DNA from 3 places in the Pseudomonas bambusae genome. Region 3 is predicted to be linked to each of the others. Evidence: predicted binding sites of a transcription regulator. Region 3 holds the regulator's gene; each other region holds the start of a gene.
What was found. Region 3 encodes FliA, which starts transcription of late flagellar genes. Its sites were predicted from a motif close to CTAAAGTTTNNNNNNNNNNNGCCGNTAA; they were not measured.
Positions count from the first base shown of each region.

Region 1: AAEO81_RS23195 (methyl-accepting chemotaxis protein) is a predicted target of FliA. The motif match lies at 1,663-1,690, and genes of this name have one in related genera.
Region 2: AAEO81_RS22260 (methyl-accepting chemotaxis protein) is a predicted target of FliA. The motif match lies at 1,797-1,824, and genes of this name have one in related genera.

Region 1 is NZ_CP151650.1:5,104,061-5,108,018, forward strand. It holds gene AAEO81_RS23190 (response regulator) at 1-1,289, opposite strand, end outside; gene AAEO81_RS23195 (methyl-accepting chemotaxis protein) at 1,745-3,385, shown strand; gene mqo (malate dehydrogenase (quinone)) at 3,907-3,958, shown strand, end outside.
Region 2 is NZ_CP151650.1:4,883,496-4,887,453, reverse strand. It holds gene AAEO81_RS22270 (ABC transporter permease) at 1-808, shown strand, start outside; gene AAEO81_RS22265 (TraR/DksA C4-type zinc finger protein) at 1,275-1,679, shown strand; gene AAEO81_RS22260 (methyl-accepting chemotaxis protein) at 2,009-3,508, shown strand; gene AAEO81_RS22255 (DUF2235 domain-containing protein) at 3,832-3,958, shown strand, end outside.
Region 3 is NZ_CP151650.1:4,720,436-4,724,393, reverse strand. It holds gene flhF (flagellar biosynthesis protein FlhF) at 1-426, shown strand, start outside; gene fleN (flagellar synthesis regulator FleN) at 545-1,378, shown strand; gene fliA (RNA polymerase sigma factor FliA) at 1,375-2,115, shown strand; gene AAEO81_RS21535 (chemotaxis response regulator CheY) at 2,388-2,762, shown strand; gene AAEO81_RS21530 (protein phosphatase CheZ) at 2,782-3,570, shown strand; gene AAEO81_RS21525 (chemotaxis protein CheA) at 3,700-3,958, shown strand, end outside.

The DNA.
Region 1 (3,958 bases), 380 kb from region 3:
CTGGCGATGTTCTGCATGACAGCCGGATCGTCGCCGTAGATTTCCGCGCAGCTTTTCAAGATCCCGGCACCGGCCGCTTCCTGTCCCAGTTGCTTGAGCTGTGACGCAACGGCCAACGCCGCATCGGCGCTGAGAAAATGCTCCATGCCGTCGAGCCGTTCCATGGCCTGCGCGGTCAATTTGGCCGCCATTTCCGGATCGGAACTCGCGACACTGGTGGCCTTCATCAAACGCGCCCGCACTTGCAGACCGGCGTCGTTGGTGTGCTCCTTGGCGACGTCGCCCAGGGTCTGGTTGATTTCCACGCGGGTCCGCGCGTCGAAGCCCCGCTCGGCGCCCTTGCTGATCAGCGCCTGCGCAAGACCGAGGTTGGTTTCGGGGTCCTTGAAGCGAGAAAACTGACCTTGCGACACCGCCTGGCGGAACGCACGGGAGGCGCCGTCAAAGTCCTGATTCTCCAACGACAGCTTGCCCAGCAAACGCTGACGGCGCACGGCATAGGGCGACAGGCGCACGGCTTCTTCGAGCATTTTCTGCGCACGACGATTATCGCCGCTGGCAATCAGCACATCCGCCAAACCGTCGAACAGCACCGGCATCGCATTAAAGGTACGAATCGCTTCTTCATAGACCGTTTGCGCTTCGGCATTGCGATTGCGCTTGAACAGCAGCTTGCCCAACGCAGAATACGCCCAGGGTTGCGGGCGGTCAGCGAGGATGGACTTGAGGAACGCTTCCAGCGGCTCCTGCTGGTTCAGGTCGCGCAGTGCGTCGGCCTTGTAGCGCAGGCACAACGGCGCGAAACGCGGGTCCTGTTTGGTCAGGTTGACGCAGGCCGCCAGCACTTCAGCGGGCTTGCCACGGTCGAGGGCCTGGAGGATTGGCTTGAGCAGGGTCTTGCGCTGGACGATTTTTTCCAGACGCTGCGCCAGGCTGGCGCGGTTGAACGGCTTGGTCAGATACGCGTCAGGCTCCCATTCCAGCGCGCTCATGACCATTGCTTGACTGTTTTCAGCGGTGACCATGACGAACACGCTTTCATGGCTGATCAGCCGGTCGGTCATCAGGTCTTCCAGCACCTGCTGGCCATTTTTCTTGCCGTCACCCAAGTTGAAGTCGTGCAGGATAAAGTCATAGCGCTTCTGCGAGCAGGCCTTGATCGCCTGTTCGCCATTGTCTGCGGTGTCCACTTCCTTGACGCCCAACTCGCGCAGCATTGACCTGACCGAGCTGCGAAAATCGGAGAAATCATCGACGATCAGAAAGGTTTTTTGGTTCCAGGCCAGCATCGAGATTCCTGTAGCGGGAGATAAATCAGCTCAGAGGCAGCCTCACAAGCATCAACGTCGAAGCACCCTTAACGTGGCGCAGATAATAGCCAACATCAAATTGCCATCAAGCTATTTCACAGGGGCGTCGCCAACTTGCCGTAGGGCAGGAGAGCCCTCGCTTCGGTTATCGGCGGCACCCAAGTAAAGCTTAGGTGACACCCGCGATAAAAAGCGACCCTTCCATGACAATGATGCTGGGTGAAACGAATGCATTTGTGACGCAGGTCGTATGCTTTAAAGCACGCGAGCGTGAAGAAAAGAGTCGGGATAATGGATCCAAACTCGGCCAATTTCGGAGAACGTAAAGTTTCGGCTAGATGTTACCGGATATGTAAAGTCCCTTCCCTCTCCGCCGATACGCTTGGAAGACGGTGACCCAACCGCGTCTCTTCCTCTCGCCTGAGTATTCCTTCATGTCCTGGCTGACCAACCTGAAACTCAAGTCCAAGCTGTTGCTCGCGTTTAGCCTGTGTGCCCTGATCACTGTGGTGGTGGGTGTGCTAGGCCAGAACGGCATTTCTCGTCTGTACGATTTGTTCAAAGGCACTGTTGAAAACAGCATGCTGTCGGTCACCAAGGTCGATTCGGTGAAGGCCAACGTGATTGCCACCAACCGCGACTTCTTCAAGATCATCGCCCTCAGCGCGCTGAAGGCCAGCCCCGAGGAAGTCAACGCGGTCATTCAGTCGCTCAAGGAAAACCAGGCGCAGGCAGACACCGACTTCGCGATCTATCGCAAGACCCCTATGGAAGATGACGAAAAGGCAGCGGGCGATGACTTTACTCGCGACTGGCCCGCCTACATGTCGGCGGTTCAAAGCACGCTGAGCGTCATTCAGAGCGGAGACGTCGAACAGGGCGCGAAACTGGCGGCCAGTAACGTCACCCCGACCTACCGCAAAACCATGGGCGAGCTGAAAATCATCATCGAATCCAACGCTCGCCAGGCTCAAGAGTCGGCCCAGGCAGGCGTGGAAACCGACAGTCAGGTGACGTGGCTGTTGACCATCGGTTCGCTGATCGCGGTCATTTGCGCCATTTCACTGGGGTTGATCGTGACGCGCATGATCACTCGCCCTATTTATCAATCGGTGGAAAGCGCCTCCCATGTGGCCAACGGCAACCTGACCCACGTCATCGCCTCCGGCGGCCAGGACGAGACCGGGCAACTGCTCAGGGCGCTGTCGACGATGCAGGGCAGCCTCAAGGGCACCGTGCAACAGATCGCCAGTGCTTCGGATCAACTGGCCTCGGCTGCGGAAGAACTGACCGCTGTGACCGACGACAGCACCCGAGGGCTGCAACGTCAGAACGACGAAATCCAGCAGGCTGCAACGGCCGTGAACCAGATGACCGCCGCCGTCGAAGAAGTCGCCCGCAACGCCGCCAGCGCTTCGCAGGTCTCGACCCAGACGGCCGACGACGCGGTCAAGGGCCAGCAGCAAGTGCAGCAAGCGGTGACTGCGATGAACACCATGACCGTGGAAATCAACGATTCGACCCAACGCGTCGAGGCACTGGCCGGGCAGATTCGTGACATCACCAAAGTGCTGGACGTGATTCGTGGCATTGCCGAACAGACCAACCTGCTAGCCCTCAACGCGGCCATCGAAGCGGCCCGCGCCGGTGAGCAAGGCCGCGGTTTTGCCGTGGTCGCCGACGAAGTCCGCGCCCTCGCCGCCCGCACACAAGCCTCTACCGGCGAGATCGAATCGATGATCACCCTGGTGCGCAACGGTGCCGATGAAGCAGTGCGCGCCATGGGCAAGAGCCAGGCCATCGCCACCAACACCCAGACACTCGCCACCGAAGCCGGTTTGGCGCTGGAGCGCATTAGCGAAGGCGTCAGCCAGATCAACGAACGCAATCTGGTGATCGCCAGCGCGGCCGAAGAACAGGCCCAAGTGGCGCGGGAAGTTGACCGCAATCTGGTGAACATTCAGGACCTGTCGGCGCAGACCGCCGCTGGCGCGAATCAGACCAACGCGTCGAGCCAGGAACTGTCACGCCTGGCGGTGTCGTTCAACACCATGGTGGGCAAGTTCACGCTCTGACGCGTCAACGACAACTCCCTGTGGGAGCGAATTCATTCGCGAAGCAGTTGTACATTCGATGAAGATTTATCGAATGCACAGGCCTCTCGCGAATGAATTCGCTCCTACAGATTCACACCGTGTTCAGTCAGTGTTAGCGGCAAAATTTCATGGATCACAGGTGGCGAAAGCCATTCTTTCGCCACCTGTGACACCTTGGCTCATTGACTAAATCGTCACACGTTTTGTCAGAAATCACATTTCAGGTACAATCGCGGCCCCTCGCAGATCCCTTGGACCTGATGACCGAGTCCTGCGGGGTGTTTGTTGTTTACTCAAGCTGCTGCATCCCAATGATCTAACAAAAAGCCAGCGCAGAGGGACACAGAACTCAAGGTCTGCCTCATCGACCTTGAACCCTACCCCTCGCCCTCCGAGTGCGAAACCGAGCCTTGCGCCTGTCAGTTCTGACACGCGCCGAACCGGTCTCGTCTCGACATAAGAGGCAGGCGGATAACGTTCTTTCAATTGGATTGCGTGCAATGATCAAAACGACAGGCAAGGCCCTGCTGGGTCTGGCGATTTCGGTGGGTA
Region 2 (3,958 bases), 160 kb from region 3:
CGTGACCCAGGTGATCATCACCACAGGCATCGACCTGTCGTCCGGCTCGGTGCTGGCGTTGACGGCGATGATCGCGGCCAGTCTCGCGCAATCCTCCGATTACACCCGCGCTGTATTTCCTTCACTGACCGACCTGCCGGTGTGGATACCGGTCATCGCCGGATTGGGGGTGGGGCTGTTGGCCGGGGCGATCAACGGCAGCATCATCGCCATCACCGGGATTCCGCCGTTCATCGCCACCCTCGGCATGATGGTGTCGGCCCGTGGCCTGGCACGCTTCTACACCGGCGGCCAGCCCGTGAGCATGCTCAACGATTCCTACACCGCCATCGGTCAGGGCGCGATGCCCGTGATCATCTTTCTGGTGGTGGCGGTGATCTTCCACATCGCCCTGCGCTACACCAAATACGGCAAATACACCTACGCCATCGGCGGCAACATGCAGGCGGCGCGCACCTCCGGGATCAACGTCAAGCGTCACCTGGTGATCGTCTACAGCATCGCCGGTCTGCTGGCGGGGTTGGCGGGTGTGGTCGCGTCGGCGCGGGCTGCGACTGGGCAGGCGGGCATGGGCGTGTCGTATGAGCTGGACGCGATTGCCGCCGCCGTGATCGGCGGCACCAGCCTGGCCGGGGGCGTTGGGCGGATTACGGGTACTGTGATCGGCGCGCTGATCCTGGGCGTCATGGCCAGCGGCTTCACCTTCGTCGGCGTCGATGCCTATGTGCAAGACATCATCAAAGGCCTGATCATCGTCGTCGCGGTGGTCATCGACCAGTACCGCAACAAACGCAAGCTCAAACGCTGATGTCGTGATGCCAGTCGTTTGATGAACGTGAAAAGGGCCCGCAGAGGGGCCCTTTTCGTTTTTCTGCCGGTTTGAACCGAACGGCCGATGGCCTGTCAGACAGCGTCCAGAAAGCCGGTGTTGGCAGGCCGGACGCCATCGCGAGCAAGCTCACTCCTACAGGGTTACCCGTGCCTGTAGGAGTGAGCTTGCTCGCGATAACGGTGCCGAATCCGATGAGCTTGTCATGGCAGACACAGGTTGAAACACCGGTTTGGCTTAACGCCACCGGGGATTTGGGGGGTTGTTGAGCGAATCTTGTTCAATTATGTTGCCGAGTACGAAACCCGGCCTTAGACTGCCGCCCCTCGTAAATTGAGTGCCGGGTGCGCTTGGAGACGACGGCGCTGGTGACTCGCGACCTTTACGATCGGGCCAAGGCGCTCCCTTGATTCGCCCTAATGCACGTTTTTTTATAGAGAAATCAATGACCAAGGAAAAGTTGCTGGCGATGCCGGCCGATGACTACATGAACGCGGAGCAACACGCATTCTTCATCGAGCTGCTGCAAGCCATGAAAGTGGAAATCCACGAGCGCATCGAGCAGAGCCGTATCGCTATCGAAAGCCTGGACACCCCGGCTGATCCCGCTGATGCCGCTTCCGTCGAAGAAGAGCGTCACTGGCTGGTCAACGTGATCGACCGCGATCAGCGCATGCTTCCACAGCTGGAAATGGCGTTGACCCGTATCGCCGAAGACACGTTCGGTTGGTGCGATGACAGTGGTGAGCCTATCGGTCTGAAGCGCCTGCTGATCAGCCCGACCACCAAATACTGCATCGAAGCTCAGGAACGCCACGAGCAGATCGACCGCCACCAGCGCCAGGCCTGACCCGCCCGCTGTGGTTCAAAGCCCGATTGCCTTGCGAGGCCGTCGGGCTTTTTGTCGCCTGCGATTTGTGATTCTGATCCCCCCGGATGAAGCGGACAAAAATCCGACCGACTACCACTAATGACTCATGGCGCATGGCCGCCATCTGACGTTTAATGCTTTCAAAATAATGATAAGCAGGGTGGGTCAAGGATATGACGGCTAATGGCATGGGCACCGGGTCGCGTTCGTTACCCGCACAATCGGCGGCGAGCGTATTGCCAGCTGCAAATCCCCGCTTGCTGGGGCTTTGCCTGCAAAGTCTTGCGTTATGTCTGCTGTTTGCCGCCATGGCGTGGGGCGAACTGTCAGTCTATGTGTGCCTGCCCCTCGGCTTGCTGACCCTCTGGTTGCCGCGCTTTATCCCTGCCCGAACAATCGTTGAGCCTGCTGGCCAGCCCGACGATGCCCTGGAGCGCCTGACCCGCGACCTGTCCCGCAGCACCAGTCACAACGCCCTGTCAGCGGCGGCGGTGGCGTTTTCGGTCAAGCAACTGGCAAGCAAGCTGCAATCCCAGGTCGATGCCGCCGAGCAGATCGTCAGCAGCGCTGACGTGATGATCGCCACTGAGCGCGCCACGTCGTCCCTCAGCCAGCAAGCGTTGGGCGCGGCCAGTGAAGTGCGGCAAAGCAGCGACGCCGGGCTGATCGTACTTAACGCCTCCATCGCTTTGATGCATCAGCTCAGCGAGCGCGCCGACAGCAGCCGTCAATTGATCGAAGCCCTGAGTCAACGCAGCGAAGACATTCAACGGGTGACGTCGGTCATTCAGTCAATTGCCAGCCAGACCAATCTGCTGGCGCTCAATGCTGCCATCGAAGCCGCTCGGGCCGGTGAGCACGGGCGCGGTTTCGCCGTCGTGGCCGACGAAGTGCGTGGGCTGGCGGGCCGAACGGCCACCGCCACCGGCGAAGTCGGGGAGATGGTCGCCGACATCCAGCAGCGCACCGCGCAAGTGGTCGAACAGATTCGCCAGTTGGCGGGGGACCTGGACAGCGGCGTCGGGCAGGTGGAAACCACGGGCCGTCAATTGGCGAGCATTGCGCAGTTGGCCGCCGGGGTGGAAGGGCAGGTCAGCGAGATCGCCTCGGGCGCGGAGAACAATCAAGGGCAATTGAGCAGCCTGTTCGTGGCCATTGAACAAATGCGCAGCGACCTGGCGATCAGCGACGACCAGACCCGTCAATTGGCTAAATCTGCCGTGCAGATGGAGGGCCAGGCCGAGACCATCAGCGAGCGGCTGGCGGAGGTGGGTCTGGAAGACTATCACCAGCGCATCTACGACCTCGCTCGTGAAGGGGCCAGTGAGATTGCCCGTCGCTTCGAGCAGGACATCGACCAGCACCGTGTCAGCCTAGATGACCTGTTCGATCGTCATTACCAGCCCATTGCCAACACGTCGCCGCCCAAATTCCAGACCCGGTTTGACCGCTACACCGACCAGGTCTTGCCTTCCATCCAGGAGCCGTTGCTGACCCGGCACGAAGGCCTGGTGTTCGCCATCGCCTGCACCCAGCAGGGTTACGTCCCGACGCACAATCTGGCGTTCAGCCAACCCCTCACCGGCGATCCTGCCGCCGACACGGTGCACAACCGCACCAAGCGTAAATTCGACGATCGCACTGGCATTCGCTGCGGCAGCCATCAACAGCCCATGCTCTTGCAAACCTACACCCGCGACACCGGCGAGCTGATGCACGATCTTTCTGTGCCGATCATCGTCAAAGGACGGCATTGGGGCGGGTTGCGGCTCGGGTATAAACCCGGTAGCGGCGCGCTCCACGGTTGACACCGTAAGCTTCCCGATCATCGGCCCGGGTAATGCCCCGGCCTGATGTCCCTTGGCACAAATGAAAAACCAAGAAGTAATATTATATATTGTTTGTGCCGATATTAAATGTTTAGGTGTGTTTGTTGTTTGTCAGTGATTACGTCTTCCGTTGTGGGAAAGAAGGGATGCAATTTTTAAATGGTCTGATATTTAAGTGGGAAGTTTCTGAATAACTACTTGCTGTATTGACGTTTTCGGAGGTGCAATCATTCTGTGAGTTATATGTCTGGATATGTAAAAAGTTTATTCGGACTTTAACAAACCCTCACAGGTAATTACACATGACAGCACTACACTGGGGTACAGGTTCGAGCAGCGCGGCGGGTAAACTCGGGGTCATCGTCCGCATCGGCGTTTTCTTTGACGGGACGGGCAACAACCGCGTCAACAGCCAGATCGGGGCCGACT
Region 3 (3,958 bases):
CGTGTGGTGTTGATTGACACCGCCGGCCTGCAAGCCAGTGATCCGGCCCTGCGCCTGCAACTGGAGAGTCTGGCCGGTCGCGGGATCAAGGCGCGCAATTACCTGGTGCTCGCCACCACCAGCCAGAAGCAGGTGCTGACGGCGGCGTACCACAGTTATAAGCGTTGCGGTTTGGCCGGGTGCATCCTGACCAAGCTCGACGAAACCGCCAGCCTCGGCGAAGTGCTGAGCCTGGCGGTGACACATGAATTGCCCGTGGCCTATCTCACCGATGGCCCGCGCATTCCGGATGATCTGCATCTGCCACGTCGGCATCAGTTGGTCAGCAGGGCTGTCAGCGTTCAGATGCAGGAGGAGCCTAGCGAGGAAGCGATGGCGGATATGTTTGCGGATCTTTATCACAGCCCCGGCAAGCGCGCGGGCTAGGTAAGGAAAATGACAGTGGAATATACCTGCATCGATGGTCTGCCAAGCATTGTTCACGCAGTGAACGTGCAGCCCGAAATGTGGCTTTGGTCTAAGCAAGACAAGGTAAAAAATTAACATGGGCAGCATGCATCCCGTACAGGTTATCGCGGTGACCGGTGGCAAAGGTGGCGTCGGCAAGACCAACGTGTCAGTGAACCTCTCGCTGGCCCTGGCTGAGCTGGGACGTCGCGTCATGTTGCTGGACGCCGATCTGGGTCTCGCCAACGTTGACGTATTGTTGGGACTGACCCCTAAACGCACCTTGGCGGACGTCATTGAAGGACGCTGCGAGCTGCGCGATGTTCTGTTGCAGGGCCCGGGCGGTGTGCGCATCGTGCCTGCGGCGTCGGGCACCCAGACCATGGTTCACCTGAGCCCTGCGCAACACGCGGGTCTGATTCAGGCGTTCAGCGACATCGGCGACAACCTGGACGTGCTGGTGATCGACACCGCTGCCGGGATCGGCGAATCGGTGGTCAGCTTCGTGCGCGCCGCGCAGGAAGTGCTGTTGGTGGTCTGCGATGAACCGACCTCGATCACCGACGCCTACGCGCTGATCAAACTGCTGAACCGCGACTACGGCATGAACCGTTTCCGCGTGCTGGCTAACATGGCGCAGAGCCCTCAGGAAGGCCGCAACCTGTTCGCCAAGCTGACCAAGGTCACCGACCGCTTCCTCGACGTGGCCCTGCAATACGTCGGCGCCGTGCCGTACGACGAATGCGTGCGCAAGGCCGTGCAGAAGCAGCGTGCGGTGTACGAAGCGTTTCCACGTTCCAAATGCGCGCTGGCGTTCAAGGCCATCGCGCAGAAGGTCGATACCTGGCCATTGCCGGCGAACCCGCGAGGCCACCTTGAATTTTTCGTTGAGCGCCTGGTTCATCAGACCAGTGCAGGGCCTGTGTCATGACTGCAAGTGGCTATCGCATGTACAGCAAATCGTCCAAAGATTCTCAGTATGAGCTGATCGAGCGCTATGCCCCTTTGGTCAAGCGCATCGCCTACCACTTGCTGGCGCGTCTGCCGGCCAGCGTGCAGGTCGAGGATCTGATCCAGGCCGGCATGATCGGCCTGCTCGAAGTGTCGACCAAATACGATTCCACCAAGGGTGCGAGTTTCGAGACGTACGCCGGCATTCGTATTCGCGGCGCGATGCTCGATGAAGTGCGCAAGGGGGACTGGGCGCCACGCTCGGTCCACCGCAATACGCGCATGGTCAGTGACGCGATTCGTGCAATTGAAGCGAAAACCGGTCGCGACGCTAAAGATCACGAGGTTGCGGCCGAACTTCAATTGAGTCTCGACGATTACTACGGGATTCTGAACGATACCTTGGGCAGCCGCTTGTTCAGCTTCGACGACCTGTTGCAGGACGGCGAGCATGAAGGGTTGCACGAGGACGGCGCGAGCCAGTCGCTCGAACCGTCGCGGGATCTGGAAGATGAACGTTTCCAGAGCGCGCTGGCGGACGCCATCGCCAACCTGCCCGAGCGTGAGCGCCTGGTGCTGGCGTTGTACTACGACGAAGAGCTGAACCTCAAAGAGATCGGGGAGGTCTTGGGGGTCAGCGAATCCCGTGTCAGCCAGCTGCATAGCCAGTGCGCCGCACGTCTGCGGGGCCGGTTGGGAGAATGGCGCGCGCGTTGACGCATTGACGCGGGCCCGTCTTTTCACAAAGATGCCTGCGTTTTGGGTGGTAAGGCCGGCTGTGCAAGGCGTTGTGTGGGAAGCAAAAGGGACAAGGCAGGAGCCGCTGGGATCAGGTCTTCGGACTTTTTCCGTGGCGCTCATCACGTGTTTCTTCGAAAGGCCCCCTCGTTTTCGTGTGACCGGTGGAGCGATGTTGCCGGTATTGATTGAACGCGCGTCCAGGCACTGGGCGCGTTAAAGACTGCTTGGAGGTCGAATTGGACAAGAACATGAAAATCCTCATCGTTGATGACTTTTCAACGATGCGGCGGATCATAAAAAACCTGTTGCGTGACCTTGGGTTCACCAACACGGCCGAAGCAGATGACGGTACCACCGCATTGCCGATGCTGCAGAGCGGTGCTTTTGACTTTCTGGTGACCGACTGGAACATGCCTGGCATGTCCGGCATCGACCTGCTGCGTCAGGTGCGTGCCGACGAACGTCTGCGTCACCTGCCTGTGTTGATGGTGACCGCCGAAGCCAAGCGCGAGCAGATCATCGAAGCCGCTCAGGCGGGCGTGAACGGTTACGTGGTCAAGCCTTTCACGGCTCAGGTGCTCAAAGAAAAAATCGAGAAGATATTCGAGCGCGTCAATTCCTGATGTCCGCTGTGAGGGCGCTATGGATTCCAAAGATTCGACAATGGGTGACTTCGAGTCGACCCTGAAGAAACACGCACAAGAACTGGTCGCCAGCCTCGAAAAAGGCAAGTTCGGCGACGCCGTGCAACTTATCCATGAGCTTAATCAGACCCGGGACCGCGGCCTGTATCAGGAAGTGGGCAAGCTGACGCGCGAGCTGCACAGTGCAATCGTCAATTTCCAGATTGACCCGCACATGCCGCAAGCCGAGGAAGTGTCGCAGATCACGGATGCCACCGAACGTCTGTCGTACGTTGTCCGCCTCACTGAAGGCGCGGCCAACCGCACGATGGACCTGGTGGAGCAGAGCACACCGCTGATGAACGGCCTGAGCGCCGACGCCAAGGCGTTGAGCGTCGATTGGGGCCGCTTCATGCGCCGCGAAATCGGTGCTGAAGAGTTTCGTGATCTGGCCCGCCGCGTCGAAGGTTTTCTGACCCGCAGCGAGAAGGAGACCCACGAGGTCGCCAGCCACCTGAACGACATTCTGCTGGCTCAGGACTATCAGGACCTGACCGGTCAGGTGATCAAGCGTGTGACCACACTGGTGACCGAAGTCGAGAGTAATTTGCTCAAGTTGGTGCTGATGGCCAGTCAGGTCGATCGCTTCGCCGGGATCGAACACGACCAGGAAGAGTTCCGTAAGCAAAAAGAACAGGAAAAACTTCATTCCAAGGGTGAAGGTCCGCAGATTCATGCCGATAAACGTGAAGACGTCGTATCCGGTCAGGATGATGTAGACGATCTGCTATCCAGCCTCGGCTTCTGAAATCCAGAGCCAGGGTTCTATGTGAAAGTGGCTGTGGGCTTGCGCGCCAATGTCTCGACGAAGGCAATGCGCGCAGGCCATCGACGCAGCTCCTGGATCGGTTGACGGTTAATTTTAGGAGCACCCCCAATGAGCTTCGGCGCCGATGAAGAGATCCTTCAGGATTTTCTGGTAGAGGCCGGCGAGATTCTGGAGCAGTTGTCCGAACAGTTGGTCGAGCTGGAAAGCCGACCGGACGATGCGGACCTGCTCAATGCAATTTTTCGCGGTTTTCACACTGTAAAAGGGGGCGCAGGCTTCCTCCAGCTCAATGAGCTGGTCGAATGCTGCCACATCGCCGAAAACGTGTTCGACATCCTGCGCAAAGGTGAGCGCCGGGTCGACGCGG